Regions from separate parts of the Lactobacillus sp. A27 genome, predicted to be linked through region 2. Evidence: predicted binding sites of a transcription regulator. Region 2 holds the regulator's gene; the other holds the start of a gene.
The links. Region 2 encodes LexA, which represses DNA repair genes until DNA is damaged. Its sites were predicted from a motif close to CNAACANNTGTTNG; they were not measured.
Positions count from the first base shown of each region.

Region 1: xerS (tyrosine recombinase XerS) is a predicted target of LexA. The motif match lies at 2,875-2,888, and genes of this name have one in related genera.

Region 1 is NZ_JAEHNT010000053.1:31,697-44,410, reverse strand. It holds gene JEM49_RS07685 (GH25 family lysozyme) at 1-522, shown strand, start outside; partial or broken gene JEM49_RS07680 (hypothetical protein) at 675-1,068, shown strand; gene JEM49_RS07675 (DUF5052 family protein) at 1,221-1,829, shown strand; gene JEM49_RS07670 (hypothetical protein) at 1,932-2,387, opposite strand; gene xerS (tyrosine recombinase XerS) at 2,903-3,985, shown strand; gene JEM49_RS07660 (DegV family protein) at 4,179-5,060, opposite strand; gene JEM49_RS07655 (MarR family transcriptional regulator) at 5,134-5,550, opposite strand; gene JEM49_RS07650 (Rqc2 family fibronectin-binding protein) at 5,845-7,539, shown strand; gene JEM49_RS07645 (carbamoyl phosphate synthase large subunit) at 7,604-10,795, opposite strand; gene JEM49_RS07640 (carbamoyl phosphate synthase small subunit) at 10,799-11,854, opposite strand; gene JEM49_RS07635 (RluA family pseudouridine synthase) at 11,857-12,714, opposite strand, start outside.
Region 2 is NZ_JAEHNT010000003.1:16,953-29,666, reverse strand. It holds gene JEM49_RS00500 (M13 family metallopeptidase) at 1-1,065, opposite strand, end outside; gene JEM49_RS00495 (ABC transporter ATP-binding protein) at 1,157-2,953, opposite strand; gene JEM49_RS00490 (ABC transporter ATP-binding protein) at 2,946-4,712, opposite strand; gene JEM49_RS00485 (YneF family protein) at 4,796-5,014, opposite strand; gene JEM49_RS00480 (DUF896 domain-containing protein) at 5,080-5,343, opposite strand; gene lexA (transcriptional repressor LexA) at 5,495-6,121, shown strand; gene JEM49_RS00470 (SGNH/GDSL hydrolase family protein) at 6,150-6,935, opposite strand; gene JEM49_RS00465 (uracil-DNA glycosylase) at 6,928-7,587, opposite strand; gene rplS (50S ribosomal protein L19) at 7,989-8,336, opposite strand; gene trmD (tRNA (guanosine(37)-N1)-methyltransferase TrmD) at 8,449-9,168, opposite strand; gene rimM (ribosome maturation factor RimM) at 9,158-9,673, opposite strand; gene rpsP (30S ribosomal protein S16) at 9,743-10,015, opposite strand; gene ffh (signal recognition particle protein) at 10,105-11,535, opposite strand; gene ylxM (YlxM family DNA-binding protein) at 11,540-11,881, opposite strand; gene JEM49_RS00430 (APC family permease) at 12,076-12,714, shown strand, end outside.

The DNA of each region.
Region 1 (12,714 bases), on a different contig from region 2:
AAGCCTAATTTTAAATACTTCCCTTCAATGGACGGCGTAGCTATCTGGCAATACACTGATAATTGGAAAGGAATGTCTACAGACGGTAATGTAACTATTCTCCCATTATCTATTTCAGGCTCTGCAGTTTCCCAAGCACCTTCTAACTCTAATGCCAAACATACTGGCACAATAATGTATAAGTCCTACGTATATGATTGCAATGGCAAGCGTACCGGCGAAGTTTATAAAGCTTATACATCAGTCAATTACTATGGTGGCAAGACAAAATTAAGCAATGGTAAATCAGCCGTTAAAATTGGCGATAATAAATACATCATGGCAAGCAATATCTTAGGTAACTCACGTATATTTAAGACTGAGGCCGATGTTTACCAAAGCAATGGATCACTTAACACTGAGTGGAAAACATTAAAGCAAGGTTCACCTATTAAGACATATGGACCAAAACATTATATTAACAATGAAGCCTACTATAGAGTTGGTAAAAATGCATACGTAAAGGCTGAAAATTTTAAATAATTGAAAAAGGACTAGACGTAATAGTTTAGTCCTTTTTGTTATAGATCAATTATCAGATTTAAGCTTATGTTTCAAAATTAATTTAGTAAATTATTTTTGAATTTTTTAGCATCTTGCATAGATAATATATACAGATATGGAGGCTAAAAAAGATGAGAGTTACTAAATTAGTTATTGAAATTTTAATGATTGTTTTGTCAGTATGGCTATTTCTAGACGGACTGTTAGGTCAATTACTAGGCATATACGCAGCTAAAAGTATAGTTGGTGGTATTCTTGAAATAATCATAGCTGGCCTGTTTATTGGCGCTGGAATTGTCTATATTTGCTTAGAAAAAAGTCCTTACTTAGGTGGAGATATAACTGGCCCAATTTTGATGATTATCGCAGGCGTTCTAGGAATATTTGGTGGTTTTATATATGCCTGGATGTTTTTGTATGCGGCTATTGCATTAGTAATCGGATTTGGATTTTACATTTGGCATCGTATAATTTGGTACTGATGATATTAGAAAAAGATATTCAAAATATATAAAAGTGGATTGATTATTAGAAAAGATCAATTCACTCTTTTGTTTTTTTATTAACTATCAATAGCTTAATTTAATAATACTCCCCGCCTTTTTGCATCCCTTAAGTACAAATATGATAAAATTAAACTCATCACTATTAAGTATGAATTGAGGAATTTAAAACATATGCGTAAAAAGAAACTTACTTCATTGTTAAGCTTAAGTATTTTAAGCGTAGCTTTACTTTCTGGCTGTAGCAATTTTGAAAATTGGGAGCTGTCTATGCGCTCTAAAATCGGTGCTTTACCATTGACAGTTTCCACTTATGATTCAAATGGACAAAAGATCGATCAAATTAAGGCAAAATCTGTTAATATTCATACAGATAAAAAGATGTCTCAAAAAGACAGCAATGGTAACGAAAAATCTAGCGTAATTGACATTGATTACGGTCACAACAGAATGATTCACGTAGGCTCCACTCTTATTGCCTATGAAGGACTAAAGAATTACGAAGATGAATTTAATAAGCATGTTAATATCAATGATCAAAACAAGGCTGTTCCACTATTAAATACTATGTATCAAAATTTTAAAAATGACTGGAATGGTGATGCTAAAGTAGTTATGATTAGAAGCCAACTAGGGATGCCAATTGCTGTATTCACTGGTAAAAACGTTTCTATCCATAAAAGTGATATGAAGAATGCTACCCAGTTTGTAATTGATGGTCATCGTCTTGTTGCTTATAGAGCTGATTACACTATTTATCCAATAGCTAGTTTAAAGAAATAATATATTAAAAAAGCGCCTCACACATGAGACGCATTTTTAATTGATCCATCTAAAGATTGTAAAGCCATTTTGCCTTTTATTAAATTGGATCTTCAAGCACTATTATTCCTTAATTAAAGTATTGAAAGCTTCATTAGTAGCTACAATATCACCCATAACCTGGTTAACCCAATCGTTGAGTTTATCGTTATCATAGTTTTCAAGACCACCTTCAGTATCTCCAATATCAGCAATACCATTATTAAAGTCTACCATTTCAGTGATTAATCTTTCTGCAAAATCCTTAGTTGTACCGGCAAAATTATCCGCAAAGGTATCAACGTTACCATAAGCATCTGTGATATCACTAAAAGTTTGTACCATCTTGCCAAAAGTATCGTCCAAATTATTAACGTCTTCTTGAGTTGGTACAGTTAATTCTTCATTTTCATTATTAAGCTGCTCATCCAAACGAACACCGATATCATTTAATACTAAATGACCATCATACAAACGATTTAATAATTTAATACCACTTGGATTCTTAGCTTGAAAATTTACATCAATTTCTTCTGTCATAATTTTTCCTCGTCTTATATAATCTTCGTCTTTATTGTACAATTTTTATACATGAAATTTCAAAAACAATATTTTAAACTAAATTAACATTAAATATAAATATTTTTTGAAAATTTGGCGTTTAAGACTTGATCATTAGATTTAATCATCTTAAAATAAATACTTGAAAGGTAAGTTGTACCATACAAACAACACTGTCTAATAATACAGATTGTTTAGCTTGATGTTAAATGCCTATATTATATAGATAAACATAATCAAAGTTACTATAACTGGAATGCTGAAGGGTTGCTACCGGCGTTGCTAGTATTCCAGTTATAGTGACGTGGTTTATTCCATTCTTTAAATACTTATGAACAATTTTTTACAATAATACTATAGATATTATCGTTTGAGTTGGGAAAAGTAATTAAAGCTGGGATTTTTAATATTCACCTATCTCCAAAGATAGGTGTTTTTTATTACCTTTTTCTATGATACAATTATTTAAACACTTGTTCGAGTAAGGAGAAAATATGGAATCTACTAAGTATCTTAGCTTAATTAAAACTGAACTAGATAATATGCCAGACTTTGTTAAACAATATAATTTAGGTACTAATCACTCATTAACAACCACCTATCAATATTTAACCGAGATACGTCGTTTTTTTAATTGGTTACGTCAAGAAGGCATCTCTACTGCAAAAGATAATCAACATATCTTACCAGATACTTTAGCAAATTTACGGCGAAATGATATCATGTTGTACATTGATAACTTAGGCCACACTAAGAATAAGCAAGGACACTTGAACTCCCCCACTACTATTAATCGTTCTATTAATGCCCTACGCTCTTTATTTAAATTTTTGACCATTACATCAGATAATAATAATGGTGAGCCCTATTTTGAGCGCAACGTAATGCTCAAAATTGAGTCTTTAAATGATACTAAAACATTAAATTATCGTGCTCACGTTTTAGAATCACACATGTACACTGGAAACCTCAAATTCGAATTTCTTAAATTTATTGATCATGACTATGAAAATAAATGCAATAAGCAAGCTAAACCTGGTTTCAAGATGAATAAAGAAAGAGATATGGCCATTATTGCTTTAATTTTAGGGACAGGAATTCGAGTTTCTGAGTGTGCTGGCGTAGATATGCAAGATTTGAATATAAAGGACGCAGTTTTAGATGTCACGCGTAAAGGCGGACAAAAGGATAGTGTCCCTATTGCTGAATGGACTCTAAACTATATTAAAAATTATAAAAAAATCCGAGCTGAGCGTTATATGGCCGATTCTAAGCAAACGGCTTTCTTTCTAACAAGATGGCACAATAAAACAAAACGCATGACTACTAATGCAATTGAAAAAATGGTTAGCAAATATTCATCCAGCTTTGGTCATCCTCTTACCCCTCATAAATTGCGCCATACATTAGCTTCTGAATTGTATGCTGTTACTAAAGATCAAGTTTTAGTAGCACAGCAATTAGGTCAAAAAGGAACAACTGCCACAGATTTATATACTCACGTAGATCAAAAGAAGCAGCGAGCAGCATTAGATGCAATTTCTAATGATCATCAAAATTTAAATGAAACTAAATAATAAAACAGCACCAAACTATATAAAAATGGTGCTGTTTTTAATATGTCTAGCAATAATAAAAGTGTTATTGCTGATCACCACATAAATAATAGTAAATTTATTATTATATCCATAACCACAACTATAACAATTTTACTATTAATATTAAATAATAAAAAAGACACTGTTTTTTAGTTTAACAGCGCCTCTTTTATTATTTAGTTAAATCTAATTTATCAAAGTCTATCATCCATGCAATCGCAATAGACTTTTCACCTAAGTGTGTAGCAATTACAGGACTGAATTCAGCCACATCCACCGGCTTATCTGGAAAGTTAGTATTAATAAACTCTTTTATGTCTTCTGCTTGTTTGAGGTCATTAGAATGAAATACGAATAAACGTAATCTATCCTTATAAGGTAATTCTGCAGTTTTTTCTAAAGTAAGTTTCTTAACCTTGGCAACAGCACGCTTTAAAGATCTGATTTTATCAAAAGCAACAATTTTACCATCATCATTAAATGTTAATAATGGTTTTATTTGCAGCATAGTACCAATAAACGCACCTGCGTTGCTTAAACGACCGCCTCTGCTTAAGTTCTTAAGATCATCAACTACAAAATATTCATCGATTGTCTTTCGAATTTCGTCCATTTTCTTTAAAATAGCTTCTGGTTCCATGCCATTCTTAATCATTCTAGCAGCAGCTAATACCAAATAACCTTGTAATCTTACGGTCATTTTAGAATCATAAGGATATAGATTATATTCCGGATTATTATGAGCCATGTTTACCATGTTTTGATAAAATCCAGAAATACCACTCGATAAAGTAATAGCAATGATAGCCTCATAGCCTTCTCCATGAAGCTTATTGCATAATTCAATCATTTGACCCATGCTTGGTTGTGAAGTCTTAGGAAAAGCTGCGCCTTGTTTTTGTAGTTCAAAAAGTTGCGCAGAAGTAATATTAACTCCTTCTAAGTATTCCTTGTCGCCAACGATGACGGGAATCGGAACCACATTAATATTATTGTCCTTAACTTCTTGTTCAGTTAAGACACTAGTACTGTCAGTAACTAATGCGATTTTCAATTTATTTCCCCTTCTCAATTTCTTTAATTATATAATACAGAAGAATTATAGCATAAAACCATTAATTACACACCTATTGCAAGTCGTCTAATGAGGAAGAAGCTTGTGCAATTTCGTAAAGTTGCTTAACAAACAGACTAGAAGCATCAGAATCCAAATATATAAAAAGAAGACTTTCAATTTTACTAAGTGTATTCTTTAATTCTTCTGCTTTCTTTATACCTTCTGAACTTAATTTCACAATCTTACTTGAATCTTTTTCAGATCGTGTAATTTCTATAAGGCTCTTTGTCTTTTTTTGTTGAAGCTGACGACTTAAGGTAGATAAAGAAATATTAAGTGCTTTAGCTAATTTTCCCATGGCTAAAGCTTTATTATTTGTGTCATCAAAAAAAAGCAAAATTCTAGTTTGTGAAATATTCAGACCACACTTGTGATTTATTTCTTTTTTTATTTGATCTGCAATAGTGCTAAAAAATAATACATCCATATACAAAGTCCTTTTTCTCCAAATTAGATTATTATAACTGTATTTTATCATTTAATAATCTATTTGATAATACCGTTTCCAAACTATATTAGATATATAGCGTTGTGTGAAACATTAAATATTAAAACTTTAATACTAATGTTAATTATAACTCTAATATGTCATTTTGTATTTATATTAGTTTTGCCTAATTATTAATGTGTATTATTTTTAGCTTATAGTTGATAACTCTAATAATTTTAGAATATTGAATTTTATTGTTATAATATTAAACGTATTTTGAGGTGATGTATTATGGCATTTGATGGATTATTTATCCATAGTTTATTACAAGATTTAACCCCTACTCTAGTAGGAAGTCGTTTATCAAAAATTTACCAACCCTTTGATCAAGACTTAGTTTTAATCTTTAGAAAAAATCGAAAAAACTACCAATTTTTAATTTCAGCTAATGCACAATATCCAAGGATGTATTTAACTGAACAAACAATTAACAACCCTGATAAAGCTCCTATTTTTGTAATGGTATTACGTAAATACTTAGAGGGCTCTGTTTTACAATCTATTGATCAAGTAGGTTTAGATCGAATTACTAATTTCCATTTTAGTAATCGCAATGAATTGGGTGATGAAATCGAATTAGTTCTTTCCGTAGAATTAATGGGTCGTCACAGTAACGTAATTCTCTACAATCAAAAAGATAATCATATCATCGACTTATTAAAGAGAATTAATCCTGATGAAAATAGAGCTCGTATTTTATTACCAAAAGCAAAATATGAGTTACCTCCATTGAAGCCAGGAATAAATGGATTAACTTTGTCTGAAACTGAATTTAAACAACTTAGCAATGAAAATGATGCTAAAAGTTTAGCTAAGCAAATGGATGGTTTAGATAAAGATGATCGAAGTGAACTATTGGGGTACTTAGAAGATGAATACAGCTATTCTTCCTTTAAAACGTTTTTCAATCAGTTCGACAATCCACGCGCATTTGTTTTAAAGACTCCTAATAATAAGAGAAAAATCTTTTGTTATTTGCCTTATCATCTAGATCTTGAAAAGGAAAGCTCTAATCCTGACCTTAACAAAGGACTTGATGAATTTTATGAATATCAAGCTAATCGTGATTGGGTAAAACAACGCGCTAGTCAAGTAGAACGCGTGGTTAAGAATGAGCAAAAAAAGCTAAGCAAGAAAATCAAGAAATTAAAGAAACAACTCAATCTTGCTGAAAACTCAGAAGGATATCGTATTAAGGGTGAAATTTTAAACACAAATTTAAATCAAGTGAAGCCAGGAATGACTACAGTTTCCCTGCCTAACTACTATGAAAACAATGCACCTATTGCAATAAAATTAGACCCTGCCCTTTCACCAGCACGCAATGCTCAAAAATATTTTACTCGATATAAAAAATTGCGCGATTCCATTAAACATGTTAATCAGCAAATCAAAATAGCCGAAGAAAATTTGCGCTATTTTGATTCTATTCAAACTGCTATCGATAATGCGGATCCGCAGGATATTGATCAAATTAATGATGAGTTAATCAATCAAGGATATATTCGAAAACAAAAGAAGAATAAACGAAAAAATAAAATTACAGAACGTAATCTGAATGAATTTAAACTTTCTTCTGGTAAACATGTTTTAGTTGGTAAAAACAATTATCAAAATGATTGGTTAACTTTAAAAAAGGCTAACAAATCTGATTACTGGTTCCATGTTAAAAATATGCCAGGATCTCACGTGATTTTACGAGATGATCAACCATCTGAAGACGATATTAAAGAAGCAGCTGAAATCGCAGCATTCTTTTCTAAGGGCAAAGACTCTGCCCATGTTCAAGTAGATTATGTACAAGACAAACGTGTTAAAAAGCCTAATGGTGCTAAACCCGGATTTGTAATTTATACTGGTCAAAACTCTATTGAAGTCACTCCAGTAGAGAAAGAAATTATGGCAATGAAAGTCAATAAAAAATAAGCATGCCTCTTAAACATGCTTATTGCGAAAGCTAAGTTATTTGAATAAACTTAGCTTTTTTATTTTAAATTGGTTGTGTAGTTAACGCTAGTGATTCTAATACATCTAAAATTAATTCAGCAGTTTCAATACTTGAAAATACCGGAATATGAGTATACAAAGCCTCATCTCTTATTCGTAATGCATCTTCACTAGCCGCATCAGAAAGATTAGTAATATTTACTACCATTACAATTTTATGTTGTCGGATTTTTTCTAGTAAATTGCGAGGATTATTATGGACTTTTTCTACAACTCCTGTAGTAATCCCAGCTTCCGCAAACATATTCGCAGTTCCTTCGGTTGCAATTAACTTAAAGCCCAATCTATCAAATCGACGAGCCAATTCTGTCACTCGATTTTTATCTTCATCTCTAACTGAAATAAAAATTGTCCCATAACTAGGGATGTGTAAATCACTAGCTTCGTATCCTTTGTATAATGCCTTAGCTAAATGAGTATCTCGCCCCATTACTGAACCAGATGATTTCATATTAGAATCAAATGTATTGCCACTACTATAATTAAGGAAAGAAAATACTGGCATTTTAATATGAATAAAGTTACTTGTATGCCATAGTCCATTGGGATAGCCCAAATCTTGAAGGTTATGACCTATCAAGACTTCCGTAGCGCAGGCAGTAATATCTTTATTCAAAGACTTAGACAAAAACGCTACGTTATGACCTGCATATGGCTTAATTTGTAATAAATATAATTCATCATTTACCAACAAATAATGTAAGTTAAAGATTCCTCTTGTTTGTAATACTTTTATCAATTTAATCGATTGTTGTTCAATCTTTTTTTGTTGTTCTAATGTTAAATTTTGAGGTTTAATAACTGCTATTGAATCTGATGCATGTGAACCTGTTTGCTCTAAATGTTCAATAATACCAGGTAAAGTGACATTCTTACCATCCGAAATAGCTGTTACTTCATACTTATTCCCTTCAATAAACTGAGACACGGTGATTTGATCTACCTGATTTTCAGCTAAATATCTTTTAATTGCTGGAATATCATAAACTACAGCGGATTTTAATTTATTCTCTTTATTCATGCCCCCAATTAAAATTGGAAAATCATATTGATCAACAAATTCAAATACAGCATTAGGATTTGTAGTTTTCAGAGATGGTACTCGTTTTAAATCGGTCAGGGGATGATTTAATAATTCCGTAATCATATCACGAGGATCTTTAGTCTCCCATTGACCTATTATATGAAGACCATTTTCTTCCAATTGCTTACTTAATGCACTTACTCTTTTACCTGAAAATTGTAAAAGTACATCTTTAATATTTTCTCTTTTAGCAATAGTTAAAATATTTTCTAATGTAATTGATTCAAAATATACTCGATCGATATCCTTATATCTAGAAGAAACAGATTCATCATTATTTGAAAGCAAAACTGTAACATAGCCATTATTATGTAAAGTCTTTGCTGCATGAGCAATCATATAGTCAAATTCACTAGTCACAGATACTTGTAAAGGCAACATACCTAAAATTAATATCTTTTTATCTGCCGCTAAATCTTTAGCTTCATTTTGAACATCATATGCGCCATAGTAAGCACACACATTAGGCCGATAAACTCCAGCCGAACCGTCTATCTTTAAAAATGATGGTTCTAAATTATATTTACTAATTAATGATCGTACTTCCTCTACAGAAATATTTAATACCTTAGCAAGCAATGGATTAAAAAAGCCGTAATCTTTAGCTTCTCTTACTAAATCTAAAGTTAAATGCTCCTTATTTTGCACTAGTTTATTAATGATTGTGACAATATGAAGAAGCTTTTGATAATAAATTGGATGAAGGCCTGTAATTTCTTGTAATTCACTAAAAGGAATATTTTCTTTAATAGCTGCTAGTAATTTAATTAGATGTAATTCATCGGGATGCTTAAGATCTTCAATTATTTCTTCATATGTTTTCCGACTCTCTTCTACAAAAGCAGCCCAGCCCAAGTCAAGATTAGTAGTTGCATCTAAACCTTTCAAAAACGCTGTTTCAAAATTACGTCCTACGCCCATTGCTTCGCCACTGGCTTGCATTCGATTATTCAACTGATAATGGTTATAACCCGAACCAGTAAATGACCAATAAGGTATTTTAATCGCTATTGCATCTAAAGTAGGTTCAATAGAAGCATTTAATCCTGATAATGGATCGGTTATTTCATTTAGTCGATAGCCAATTGCTACTTTACTTACTACATAACCCACATCATACATGCCAATTCGTTGAGCCCAAACAGAACTACGAGTTAAACGAGGACGGATCGTCAATAATTTTGACTTAATTTGGGTGCCATGATGTTTAATAGCAAAATGAAAACTAGTAAAACCAACAATTTCCAAATTATCTACAATTCGTCTAACTGATTCTCTCAATTCTTGAATATGATCATTATTTAAAGTTAAAGACGGCATTACTATAGCTGAATCACCAGAATTTATTCCCACTGGCTCTATCGAACCAGCAAAATTAGTAAATACTAAATTGCCATCCTTATCACGTATTACATCAACAATAACTTCTTCCCAAGCTGAAAGATCCTCCGTTAATCGATAATTTTTCCATGTAAAATCATCAGTTTGTCTTTCTTCTTTAAAATAGGTCACTAAAGCTTCTTTAGTCTTAAATCGTAAATGTTCATTATGAACATAACGATTATACTTAGTAACTAATACTGGAAAAGTAACTTTGGAAAGTAAATTATCCATAGCACCATTCATATTGTCTTGAGCATTTTGATTTAATTCCCAAGACTCACTAGTATCAATTCCTAATTTATTTAAAAGCTCTGTTCTTTTTTGCTGATTACCCATCTGCAAGATACGAGAATTCAAAGTTAGCAACTGAATGCCAATTTGCTCTAAAATTCCATCTTGCAATAATTTATGAGCAACTTTTAATCCATTAGTTGAACCATACGCAGTAATAATCGCATCTGGTTCTTCCATACGTAAAATTCGCTTAAGAAAATCTAATGTCATCGGCTCTAGATATACGGTAACATTGGACTTTTTATCCGTGGAGATAGTTGCTGGATTAGGATTAACCAATATAACTTGTATTCCTTCTTCGGTTAAGGCATCAATAGCTTCTGTAGCCATTAAGTCCATCTCAGCTACGCTACCAATCAAAGTAGGACCTGATCCGATAATTAATACTTTATCTAAATCATTTTCTAACGGCATAATTTACTCCATCATTTGTAAAAAATAATCGAAAATTTCATCTGCATCGTGGGATCCTGGAGCTCCCTCTGGATTAAAAGCGGTTGCTACTATCTTGTCTTTGATATTCCAAAATCCTGCATTCAATTCACTATGAAGATCAAAATATTCACGATTCATATTCATTTTTACGCTATCAGGTAATACTAATTGATCAATATTCATTGAAGTCTGCCAAATTGCATTAGTATTTTGCTCAATTACTGGATAATTAATTCCATTGAATTCCTGAGGCAACTGAACCAATTCAAAGTCTAAATAATCACTTAACACTAAGAAACCTAATCCAATTCCTAAGATTGGATATTTGCCATAAAAATGATCTAAAATCGGAGCAATTTTATCAACTATTTCCTCCGGCTTACCTGGTCCATTTGAAATAATGATTCCTTCAGGACGTAAGTTCTCAACATTCAGCGGACTAACATTATAAGGTAAAACGGTTGTGTTTACTTTTCTAAGAGACAAGGCTCTGAGCATAGAGTGCTTTAATCCTAAATCTAAAACTGCAACTGTTTTACCTACATTTGGGGATGCATAAGCATTTTTAGTTGAAACCATTGCCGATTTATTTTTAGGCAGAACTAATGCTTTAATTTGATCAAAAGCGTGTTCATCATTAGTATCCATGATTGAGGCCTTAATAGTTCCTTCTTCCATCAAACGATGAACAAGCGCACGGGTGTCTACCTTAAAAATAGCAGGTATCTTTTTTTCTTTTAAAAACGAACTAAGATCTTCAAAATTTTCACTATCAGAAATATTCAAAGCAATATCATTAGCAATTATTCCCTTAACAGTAGGATCAATACTTTCATAGTCAATTGCATTGATCCCATTATTGCCGATCATTGGCGATGTGAAAACTAGAATTTTTCCAGCATTAGTAGGATCAGTTAATGCTTCTTGATAGCCAAAATTAGTAGTTTGAATTGCTAATTCTCCGGTGGAAATAATACTTGCGCCAATACCTTCACCAGCAAAAGAGCTGCCATCTTCTAATATCAAATAACGTTTCATTTTTATTCACTTGCTTTTTCTAATTGGGCTAACATATCCTGAAATATCTTAGGTGGTTCAACAGTGAATTCTAGCCATTCTCCTGTCCGGGGATGCTTAAAGCCTAAAACTTTAGCATGCAAAAACTGGCCGTTCCCTTTTAAAGTTTTGCGTGGACCATATAATGGATCTCCCGCAACTGCATGTCCAATATAATCTAAATGTACTCTGATTTGATGAGTTCGTCCTGTCTCGAGTTGACATTGAATTAAACTATAGCCTTTGAATTGTTTGAGTACCTTAAAATGTGTAATAGCTTTTTTACCATTTTCTACCACTGCCATCTTCTTGCGATCATATGGATTGCGGCCAATTGGAGCATCAATGACACCATTTTCTTCACTAAAATTACCATGAACAATGGCCCAATATATTCTTTTGTTTGTCTTATGAGCTAACTGATCTTCAAGTGATTCTCTTGCTTGAGCATTCTTAGCAATCATCAACAAACCTGAAGTATCCTTATCAATTCGATGTACAATCCCAGGTCTAAAACCTTCGGGAGATTGTGCCAAATCTTTTGTGTGATAAAGAAGTGCATTCACCAAAGTATGATCAGGATGTCCTGGTGCGGGATGCACCACCATGCCCTGTGGTTTATTTACTACAATTACATCGTCATCTTCATAAACAATATCAAGTGGAATATTTTCTGGAACAACATCCAATGGTTTTACCGCTGGAACATTAATTTCAATTTTGTCGCCTGCTTGAATTTTATAAGATACTTTCTCTGCTTTTTGATTAACTAGGATTTCTTTTTCTTTAACTAATTCTTTTACTCTAGTTCTAGACAAATCAGGTACTTGCTCTGAGATAAA
Region 2 (12,714 bases):
CTTGGCTTTTTCACCAAAGTATTTCTTACCATAGAAAATACCAACCACTTCGTCAAAGGCACTGTTAGCAATACGGTAAGCCTGCTTAATTTGTGATGGCATTTCTGGTGCGCCAGTAATTGCTTGGTTAAATGGAAAGGCTGCTTCTCTAAACTTTTGTGACAAGTACTTAGCTACGCTATTAATGTATTTAACTAGCATCCAGCCTTTGATTTCGTCAAAGTTTTCAGCGTTGATTAATTCTTCTGCATGGTCAAGGAAACGTGGTTCCATCACAATTACACGTTTTTGTTTTTCAGGTAAAAGTTCATCTAAGAATTTTGCCATATCGAATGACTTAAACTTAGCAATAAATTCGTCATATGAAACTGGGTTATAAATAGCAGCATCGTCGGCCCACTCTTCAGTAGACTTAACCACCTTGGCAACTTTTGCATCAAAGGCCAGAGCATTATCAACGTATACTCTAGCTTCTGTTTTACCAATGCCAGCCATCATTAACAAATTAATGCTTTGATCTTGCAAAATGTCTAATAGCTTCTTAGCATCTTCTGTCTTATAAGTGGTTGTATCTGGCAAGAAGGTACTTGAACCACCGAAATATAAGACATTGACATCGGTATTCTTCATATCGGCATCGACGCCATAAACGAATGGTAAAATATATGGACCCATGTATAAATCATTTGCTTTTTTACCCAAGTCGGCAAAATCATTTAATGATAATAACTTTTGCAAGTCATTTTGAATAGGGTTTGCTTCTTCTGCATCCCTCTTCTCAAAATTCTTGGCAATCTTATACAAAGCAATTGCCTTGTCAAAGTCCTTGATCTCTGGCATCTTTTCTTTGCCCGCAGCAATATCGGCAAAATCCTTCATCATTCTATTTTCAATCTTAATGTCAAGTTCTGAGTTGACACCAGTTGAAGTACGGTCAGCAGGGATTTCAGCTTTAGAAAGCCAATTTGAATTAACAGCCAAATATAAATTATCTTGTGGCTTAGCATTAACATCTGGTTCTGCAACATCGCCCGCACCACCGCGAACAGCGTAAAATCTTCTCATTTTTCCTCCTATGAATATTAATAATTATTTCATTCTTTTTAATCATTATAACAAAAAGACGTTTGCAATTATGGAAAACGTCTTTTATTAACTATTCTTTATTTTCATTATTCTGCAGAGTATACAAATTGTAGTAGTAACCCTTCTTAGCAAGAAGCTGTTCATGGTTACCACGTTCAATGATTCTCCCCTTGTCTAACACGATAATTTGATCCGCATCGGCAATTGTAGACAAACGGTGAGCAATCGCTAAAGTTGTTCTACCTTTACGTAAACGTTTAAGTCCCTGTTGGATCATAGTTTCAGTTTCGGTATCAACGTTAGCTGTGGCTTCGTCCAATACCAAAACTTTAGGGTCTGTAACCAATGTTCTAGCAAAAGAAATTAATTGACGCTGACCTTGACTTAATTCTTCGCCGCCTTCAATTACCTTTGCGTGATATTTACCTGGCATCTTTTCAATAAATTGATCTGCTTGAACTGCCTTAGCTGCGTCTTTAATTTGTTCATCGGTAATATTCTTATTATATAAACGAATATTAGAAGAAATATCACCATAAAACATGAATGGTTCCTGCAAAACAAGCCCCAGCTTTTTACGCAGTTCTTCTTTAGGGTATTTTCTGATATCTATATCATCAATTAAGATCTCGCCCTTACCAAATTCATAAAAGCGCATCATTACATTGATAATCGAGCTTTTACCAGAGCCAGTATGACCCACAATACCTAAAGTTTCACCTGAATTTACTACGAATGAAATATCATGCAAGATTTCATTTTTACCATCATATGAGAAACTAACGTGCTTGAATTCAATCTTGCCGCGACTGATAGTCAATCCTTCTTGAACATTTTGCTTTGGCTCATATTGTTCATCATCTAAAATCGCAAAGATTCTCTTACCGGCTACGATACCATCTTGGAAGAATGTCATCTGGTCCATCATAGTTGAAATTGGATTAAACAATTGTGATAAGTATTGTGAGAAAGCATATACCACACCAGCTGGCACAAATGTTGCCTGCAATGGAAAACCGAAATACATCAACGTTACGGCTAAAGCCAATGAATAAAGCAAACTAGTCAAAGGTGAAAGCAGCAATGAGTTAATACGGATCATGTTGAAACGCGTATTCATCAACCCACCATTTTCACCCTCAAATTGGTGGGTCATTCTCTTTTCTTGGTTAAACTGCTGAATAATCGAGACGCCCTCAATTGACTCATTCAAGTTAGCGTTAATTCTACTCAACCGTTCACGATAGTTACGATAAAGACGTGAACTCTTTTGTGAGTAGAGCCAAATAACAAAGAGCAAAATTGGCACAAACGCTAAAACAATCCAGCCCGCAATCACGTTCGTAGTAAACATTGCGACCAATGCTGTAACCACAGAAAAGGCACCAATTACTACAGTTGAAAGCACAGTCAAGAAGTTGCTAAGAGTCATCGTATCGTTAGTAACTCTTGACACAATTGAGCCGGCAGGTGTTTGGTCAAAATAACGCATCCCTAACTCATGCAATTTTCGATAAAGCGCTCTTCTAATGCTTTCCAAGGTCTTTTCAGAACCCAAAGCAAAGAAATATTGGTAAGTAAACTGAATGACCGCTTTTAAAATGGAACCTACTGCATAAAGCAAACCCGCAAACAGAATAATTTGGACAGTTGCACTTTGTTTAAGCAAAAAGTTGTCTAAGAAATATTGCAATCCACGCGGAAGCAAAATATTGATAATGCTGACTAAGAAGGCACCAATCAAGGCAATGGTCATTTCAAACTTGAAGTGTTTAACAAAGCCCATCAAACGTTTAAAAATCGCTACCTGCTCTTTAAATGGGATTGCCTTAGACCACACTGATTCTTGCTTTTCTTCATTATTCATCTACATCTTCACCCACCTTTGCTTGCAATTCTTGTCTACGCCACATTTCCGCATACCAGCCATTTTCTTTGAGCAGATCTTGGTGATTGCCTCGTTCAATAATTTGACCGTCTTTTAAGACTAAAATCAAATCGGCATCCATGACCGATGTCAATCTATGTGCCGCAATCATCGTGGTCTTATCTTTTCTTTCATTTCTCAAAGAAGTTAGAATTTCGGTTTCAGTCTTTGCATCAACCGCTGATAAAGCATCATCCAAAATCAAAATTTGGCTATCTTTAAGCAAAGCACGGGCAATGGACATTCTTTGACGTTGACCACCAGAAAGTGAAATTCCATTTTCACCGACTAAAGTCTCATAGCCCTGTGGCATTTGTAAAACATCATCGTGCAAATCACTCTTCTTAGCAGCTACCGCAATCTCATTTTTGCCTGCATCTGCCTCTGAGAAAGCAATATTTCTACCAATACTCGTTGAAAAGAGAAAGTTGTTCTGGGGAACATAAGATATTTGGCTAAGTAAAACTTTAAGCGGAATTTTCTTGATATTGATGCCATTTAAGGTGATTTCACCGTCATATTGGTCGAATTCTCTCAATAGCAGCTGAATGATTGTCGTTTTACCAGCACCTACACGACCTACTAAACCTAAAGTTTGACCAGGTTTTAAGGTGAAATCGATGTTCTTTAACACTAGAATATCCTTTTCATCAGGATAAGCAAACGATTTAATATCAAAATGCAAATCACCTTGTAAGTCTTGAGCCTTAATACTTTGATCAGCGTGGGCATCAGTAATTAACGGTTTTTCATAAAGTAGCTTTTCTACACGGTCATAGCTTGCACTACCTCTTTCCAAAATATTGAACAAATAACCAATCGCAAACATCGGCCAAACCATGTTAGCAATATAGGCAATGAAGGAAACGAGCTGACCAATCGATAGCACTTTATTTGTAACTAAAAGTCCACCATAAATAATGGTAATTACATAGGTTGCACCGATAATTGCCGTACCCAATGGATCAAATAAGGAGTCCCATACAAACACTTTTTTATTGATATTAATTGTGTCATCGACCATTTTGTCAAAGGCCTGAGTATCTTCTTTTCCTTGACCAAAGGTCTTCAGCACCTTGATGCCTGAAACGGATTCTTGGGTCTTATTATTCAAACGTGAAAAAGCAGCCTGTGATTTATCAAAAGCATCATGCAAACGACCCCCAAGCTTCCAAGCACCTAGTGCCAAAAATGGCAGTGGCAATAAAGCAACGATAGTCAGTCTCCAATCAACGAAAATGATCATGGCAATCATAGTTGATAATCCCATGACAAGAGAGTCAACTAAAGTTAAAACGCCATCACCGGCTACGTTTTGAATAGAAGTCACATCGTTAGTTGCATGGGCCATCAAGTCACCGGTTCGGTGGCGCTGATAAAATGTTCTGTCCATGATCATAAAGTGGTCGAACAGTTTAGAACGCATTTGTCGTTCTAGTTCTGCGGCCCCGCCCCAAATTTGCTTACGCCAAAAGTAGCGCAAAATATATAAAACGAAGGCGGCAGCTAACACAGCTAGAATCAACATCCCATATTGCCCCCATGAGATGTGACCTTGATCCAGCTGATCTGCCATCAGTCCTAATACTCTTGGCGGAATTAAGTTGGCTAAAGAGGTTAAAGCAAGAAAAGTAATTCCGATAATATAACGTTTCCTTTCTTGTTTAAAAAACCAACCCAATTTTTTAAATATGTTCATTTACTCACTCCATTCTTTAAAAAGAACACCAAAAAAGACGAAGGAATAATCCTTCGCCTTAACACCACAAAATAATCTAATAATTACTTTTGTTGATGCTTCATCATGTTCATTACTTGATGAACCTTCTTGTTAGAAGGCTTTTGTCCCATTTGAGACATCATAGCAACGATCATATCTTCACTAATAGGAGGATTTTCCTTAAAATACTTCTTCATGTATGCTCTTGCACCATAGAAACCTGCTGTTGCACCAACTAAAAGTGCAATAATAATCAAAAATATTGCTAAACCTAAATTCATATTATATCCTCCATCTAACTAACAATAATATCTTACATAATTTTTCACTTTTTTAAAAGGCTTAATTAATCTTTTCTAAGACCTTTTCTTCTTTGAGCACGTTTTGCTCTTTCTGAGGTTACTTCTTTACCATTTTTATCGATAATTACCATATTTTCAACGTCTTGCTTAAATGCAGCTCTGAAGTTGGCAAGGAATTTTTTGTGAAGTTCTTTACGTTCTTGTTCCTCTTCGGGAGTTAAGCCTTCCTTTTCTTTCTTATGGTAAAGTTCATTAATTCGATTAGTTACCTTTTTTTCTTCTTCTTTACTCATTGCATCTTTATTCATTTTATATTCACCTCACATTAACAATCTTTAGTCTACCGTATTTTATACAATAAAAAAAGATGCTTTTTATAGAACATTTGTTTGAGATTATGCTATTTATTTGTTAAAATAATCATAAATATTATCTTTTTTACAATAACGGAGAAAAATTATGTCTAAGAAAAACAACGATACTAAACAACTAGAAATTTTACGTTATATTTATGATACTGTAGAACGCCGTGGTTTTCCACCAACAGTGCGAGAGATTTGTGCTGCGGTCAAACTTTCTTCTACATCTACTGTTCACGGTCATCTAGCCCGCTTAGAACGCAAAGGTCTTTTAATCAAGGATGCAACTAAGCCTCGTGCACTTGAAATTACCGATGAAGGTAAAAAGGAATTGGGCATTAAGCCAAAGAAAATCCCAGTTGTTGGTGTGGTCACTGCTGGTCAACCTATCTTAGCAGTTCAAGACATAGATGAATATTTTCCACTTCCACCTGATCTTGAAAACGATGCTGGTGAACTCTTCATGTTAAAAGTTCACGGTGAGAGTATGATTAATGCGGGAATTTTAAACGGTGACAGCGTCATTGTCAGAAAGCAAAATACCGCTAATAACGGCGAAATTGTCGTAGCCATGACTGATGAAAATGAAGCTACAGTTAAACGCTTTTATAAAGAGAACGATCACTACCGTTTACAACCAGAAAACGATACAATGGCACCAATTATCTTATCCAAAGTAAGTATTTTAGGTAAAGTAGTTGGCCTTTACAGAAATAATATCGATTAATATTTAAACCTAAGCAAAAAGCTTAGGTTTATTTTTTCGTCAAAATTTCAGTTAATTTATTTTCAAAAACTGGCAGCCATTTTTCTAAATAACCTGCACGGGTCGGATGAATTTCGTCTGCCATATAAAGAGCAGGTTGGTCTTTAAAATTCGGATCATTATATAAATCCAGAACTTTAATATTCCATTTTTTAGCTAATTGATGTGTTGCTTTTACCATCTGATTATACAAATCACTTTCAAAATAAGGATTTGTATAGATCAAAATTGGACAATGCCATGTAGTCAGAGCTTGACTAATAATATATTCCATCGCACCGATAATTGTTTTTACATCAAAATGGTCATTTTGACTAATTTCTCCCAGCTTCTGGTTTGTACGCGCATCATTAGTAGAAAGTTGCAAAACCAACATATCAATTGGTGTTTTAAGATTTTCCTTAAAACGAGCAACATAAGAATCACCATGATAACTGGCATCTTGATCTACCAAAGTAGTGCCATTTTCTGCATCTTTAATAGCAGCAATGCCATCTTTTTTCCATAAGTAGTCTACAAAAGATTCCCCTAATGCACCAAAACCAAATGTGACAGAAGAACCTAAAAATAAGATCTTTTTATTTCTTAATGGGCTATCAATTGTTTTCACACTGTTAAGACTATATTTACGGCTGTTACCCGGTAAATAGGCTAGCTCTGCATAAGCTCTTTGGTGCAAGGGATGCTCATCCAAATCCATTCGCAACTCATTAAGAGCAATATCGGATAAATCATTATTTTGTCTAATAGGGATTAAAAAAGTTTCGTTACTCATTATTTTCTCTTTCTTTATCGATGTAAGGTTTTATCGCTTCCCAATCTTTTACAATATCATCACTTAATTTACGATTATAAAATACAGCCGCAGGATGATATTCTGGAATAACCGTATATTTCTTTTTCGACCAAACATATCCATCTTTAGCTTCATTAAGTTCAAGAATTGGTGTATTCTCAATAACCTTACCATGTTCAGCAGAAATCTTATGACCTGGGCCAAGCAGTCGCTCTAATCCGGTGTTACCTAAAGCAACAATGACTTGTGGATCTGCGTAATGCATTTCATAGTCTAAAAAAGGAGCATGTGCTAACACTTCTTTCTTAGTAGGTTTACGATTTGGTCTTTTAATTACTTCTTTATTTTCTCGTTTACTAAAAACTTTTTTCACACTAAAAGGGCGGCTACGAACAGCACTAGTAATATAAACTTGATCTCGTGATAAACCAATTTGCTTTAGTGATTTATCCAGTTCCTTTCCGGCGTCACCACTAAATGGAATATTATTAACGATTTCATTGCGTCCTGGCGCTTCGCCTACGATCATTAGCAAGGGATGTATTGGGCCACTTCCTGAATTAATTCCTTCTAAACGCATGCCCTTTGATCTCTCTTTTACTTCTGCCAGTAATTCTTTAGGATAATTCAATCATCTCACCTGTTTCTATTTCTGATATATTAATTATAATATTAGTCAAAATTATTTTACATCTAAATTAAATATAGTATAATGTAATCAATTTAATATCAATTAAAAGCCGCCATTGTGGATAAATGGCGGCTTTCGCTTTAATTCCACACTCAATATCTCTGCTTGTGAAATTTACTTCACAATTCAGATTTAGTATATTATCAATGTTATTACTGTATATTAGAGTGACTTTGTGATTTTACTTTGCGGTTTCACATGAGTTCCACGATATTATTATTCACAAACTATTAATATATTATTAAATAATTATCGATTATATATGAATTATTTTAAAAATATTTATCAAAACAAAAAAGCTAGTTCCGTTTGGAACTAGCTTTTCTATATCGACGTTATGATTAACGACGTGCTTCAGCAATTCTTGCTGACTTACCGTGACGTTCACGTAAGTAGTAAAGCTTAGCACGACGCACACGACCATGACGCTTAACTTCAACCTTAGCAACACGTGGGTCGTTAACTGGGAAGGTTCTTTCAACACCAACACCTGAAGCAATCTTACGAACAGTGTAAGTAGCACCGATGCCAGTACCCTTCTTCTTAATTACAACACCTTCGAACAACTGAATACGTTCGTGAGTACCTTCAACAACACGTACGTGAACAGTAACAGTATCACCTGCACGGAAAGCAGGAATATCGTCACGAATTTGTTCTTTAGTCAATTCTTGAATTAATGGATCCATAATATATTTTTCTCCTTCTTCGGCATTCATCCACGCACCAGCGTCAGCGGAACACCCATAACTTTAATTAGTGACATTTGCCACGATGAATAGTTTAACAAATCAAGCCAGCTTAATCAAGCTCTGACTTGATTTCTTCTAGCATTTTCTTTTCTTCAATAGTCAACTGACGATCTTTTAACATATCAGGACGATGAAGATAAGTTGCTTTAAGCGCTTCTTTGTGTCGCCACTCAGCTATTTTTTGGTGATTGCCACTAGTTAATACTTCAGGCACTTTTTGACCTTCAAAATCAGCTGGGCGAGTATATTGCGGATATTCTAATAAGCCATGTGAAAAGCTTTCTTCTACTGGACTAGCAGCGTTACCTAAAATACCAGGCAAAAGTCGAACAGTAGCATCAATCATACTCATAGTTGGTAATTCCCCACCAGTTAGCACATAATCTCCAATTGAAACAGTTTCATCGGCTAAGTCATAGACTCTTTGATCAAAGCCTTCATAGTGACCACAAATAAAAGTTAATTCATCTTCTTTTGCCCAGTCTTGTGCCATTTGTTCATTAAAAGTTTTTCCTTGTGGAGCGGTAATAATAACTTTACCACTAGAAGATAAAGAATTAAGTGCTTTTTTAATTGGCATGATTTGGAGTACCATACCAGCGCCGCCGCCATAAGGAGTATCATCTACGTGGTGATGTACATCTGTTGTGAAATCACGGAAATTAACTAAATTGAGATCCCACTTACCATCTTCTAAACCACGTCCTAACATCGATACTTTCAAAGGTGTAAACATGTCGGGAAAAAGCGTCAATACATTAATCTTCATCTCGTAACCCCTCCATTAATTCTACATAAACTTTTTTGGCAGCTACATCAACTTTTTTAACAACATCGGCAATGTTTGGAATCCAATATTCCTTGCCACTATCTTCACGTACAAGCCAAATATCATTTGCACCTGGAGATTGGATATCAACGATTTTACCGATATTTTTACCAGTTTCTTCATCAATCACATCGCAATCAAAGATGTCTTTATAATAATAAACACCGGCAGGTAATTCGCCACGATCTTCTTCGCTTACTACCAGGATTTGGCCTCGTAATTTTTCTGCTTGATCAATATCTGTAATTTCTTTAAATTGAATTAACCAAAATTGTTTAAATGGACGGCTTTTTTCAATAGTCAATACACGTTTAGTATCGCTTCTAAGTGATAAATGCATCCCTTCAGCAAAACGCTCTTCTGGGAAGTCCGTAATCACGTTAACTTTGACTTCACCATTCAATCCATGAGTTGTTAAAATTCGTGCAACGTCAAAATATTCCATGCATGCTCCTTTTTAAGTAATAAAAAAAGCTTGAAGCACTTGGCATCAAGCTTTTAAATAATCGCAAAATTACTTGTTGTATTTTGCATCGTGCAACTTAGCCATCAAGCCAGCACCTGAAAGAAGTGATCTAACAGTGTCTGAAGGTTGTGCACCCTTTTGTAACCAATCAAAGATCTTGTCTTCATCAAGCTTCAATTCCTTTGGTTGTGAAACTGGGTTGTAGTAACCAACTTGTTCGATGAAACGACCATCACGTGGCATACGTGAGTCTGCAACAACGATTCTGTAGAATGGCTTTCTCTTGGCACCAGCACGGTGCATACGAATTTTAACTGACATAAATTAATTTCCTCCTAAAACTTAACGATTAATAATATACCACCAAAACAAATGGGTGTAAAGTGTTTTTCCTTAACACCTTTATTTTTTTAAGAATGGAATCTCTTAATCTTACGCATACGCTTCTTTTTGTTCTTCTTAAAGTTCTTATTTAAACGACGCATAGCCATCTTGGCCATTGGTGAATCCATCCCTGGCAAGTTGCTTAATCCCTTCATATTGCCCCTAGTCATCTTGCTCATCATTTCCCGCATTTGTTTAAATTGTTTAATCATACGGTTAACTTCGACAACGGGGCGACCAGAACCGGCAGCAATTCTTCTTCTGCGACTTGGATTCAACAAATCTGGATCCTCACGTTCTGCTTCAGTCATTGAATAAACAATGGCAATTGTATGATCAATTTGCTTTTGATCAACATTTAAGTTCTTCAACTGTGGATTATTTGCCATCCCAGGAATCATCTTCATAATTTGATCAAGCGGGCCCATTTTTTGCACTTGCTTCATTTGATCAACAAAGTCATTGAAGTCAAAAGTGTTTTCTCGCATCTTTTCAGCGACTTTTTCAGCTTCCTTGGCATCGTAATCTTGTTGTGCCTTCTCAATTAAGGAAAGCATATCACCCATCCCAAGAATTCTGGAAGCCATTCGATCTGGGTGGAAGACATCCAAATCACTTAGTTTTTCACCTTGACCAGTAAATAGAATTGGCTTACCAGTAACTGCACGAATTGAAAGTGCAGCACCACCACGAGTATCACCGTCTAACTTAGTTAAAATTACTCCGGTAACATCAAGTCGCTCATCAAAGCCTTTAGCAACGTCTGTAGCTGCTTGACCAGTCATGGCATCAACTACTAAAAGGATGTTATCTGGCTGTGCAACTTTCTTAACACGTTCCAATTCTTCCATTAATGGTTCGTCTATTTCTAAACGACCGGCAGTATCGATTAAAACATAATCATTCTTGTTTTTATCAGCTTCAGCTAAACCATCCTGTACAATCTTAGCAACATCTTTTTCACCATCTTCGCTAAAGACAGGCACCTTTAATTGTTCACCAATTTGCTTTAATTGGTCAACAGCGGCAGGACGATAAATATCTCCAGCAATCAAAAGTGGACGAGCCTTTTGCGTCTTTTGTAAATGATATGCTAATTTACCAACAGTGGTAGTCTTACCAGTACCTTGCAAACCAACCATCATAATAATAGTTGGAATATGCTTAGACTTGTTTAAAGGAACTGCTTCTTCACCCATCATCTTCGTTAATTGTTCATTAACGATTTTAATTACTTGTTGGCCTGGGTTTAAACTTTCTTGAACTTCTTTGCCAAGGGCCTCTTTTTTAATAGTCTTGATAAAGTCCTTAACAACCTTGAAGTTAACATCGGCTTCTAACAATGCAAGTCGAATTTCACGACTAGCCTTATTAATATCCTCTTCTGAAACTTTACCTTTACCAGTTAAATTTTTTAATGCTTTTTGAATTCTTTCACTTAAATTTTCAAAAGCCATGGGTTTACTCTCCCCTCAATTGATTTAATAAATTGGTTATTTCTTTTTTAGCAGTTTGACTATCATTATTATCTATCGACAAAAGTGCATCTGCTAGCACATCTTCAATATGATTATTATCACGCCGCATATGTAATTTGGCTTCATAATTTTTCAAAATTTTAGTGGAGCGTTTTAAATTATCATAAATAGCTTGCCGAGATACATTATGATTAACCGCAATCTCTCCTAATGATAGATCATTATAATAATAATCTTCAAAATAAGATTGCTGTCCTTTAGTTAATAAAGAACCATAATAGGCATATAGGTCGCCTAATTCTTCATTTTTAGTTAATTCATCCATTAATTTTCACCAGTCTTTAGTATATCAAAAAAATGATACTACCAAAAATGTTAATTATCATTTAAATCATGAAGACAAAATCTATCTTTTTTCTCATTAAAAATACGAAATTTGAACTACTTACGGTTGATTTTTTAACGTATTTTTAATTATAATTAAGTAATCTTATTTTTAACACAAAGGGGAATTGTATTGTGAATCTTTGGCAACGAATGAACAAAAAAGAAGATCCACGTGTTTATGAAAATAAAGATGGACACCTGGTTCGATCACTAAAGGTTAAAGATTTCTTAGCCTTAGGGGTTGGGACGATCGTCTCAGCTTCAATCTTTACCTTGCCCGGTGAAGTTGCTGCATTACATACTGGACCAGCGGTTGCAATTTCATTTATTTTAGCTGCAATTGCTGCCGGTTTAGTAGCATTTGCTTATGCCGAAATGGCCGCTGCCATGCCATTTGCAGGATCCGCTTATTCATGGATCAATGTGGTATTCGGCGAATTTTGGGGATGGGTAGCCGGATGGGCTCTTTTAGCTGAATACTTTATTGCTTTAGCATTCGTAGGATCTGGACTTTCTGCTAACTTCAGGGCATTAATTGCACCTATAGGATTAAAATTACCTGCTTCTTTGTCCAACGCTTTTGGTACTAATGGTGGAGTTATTGATGCAATTTCACTTGTTTCTATTTTATTAGTTGCTCTTTTAATTGGGCATGGGGTCTCAAGAGCCGCTCGAGTAGAAAATGGATTAGTTTTACTTAAAGTTTTAGCCATCTTGATCTTTATCGTAGTTGGATTAACAGCCATTAAAAGCGCTAACTTTACACCATTT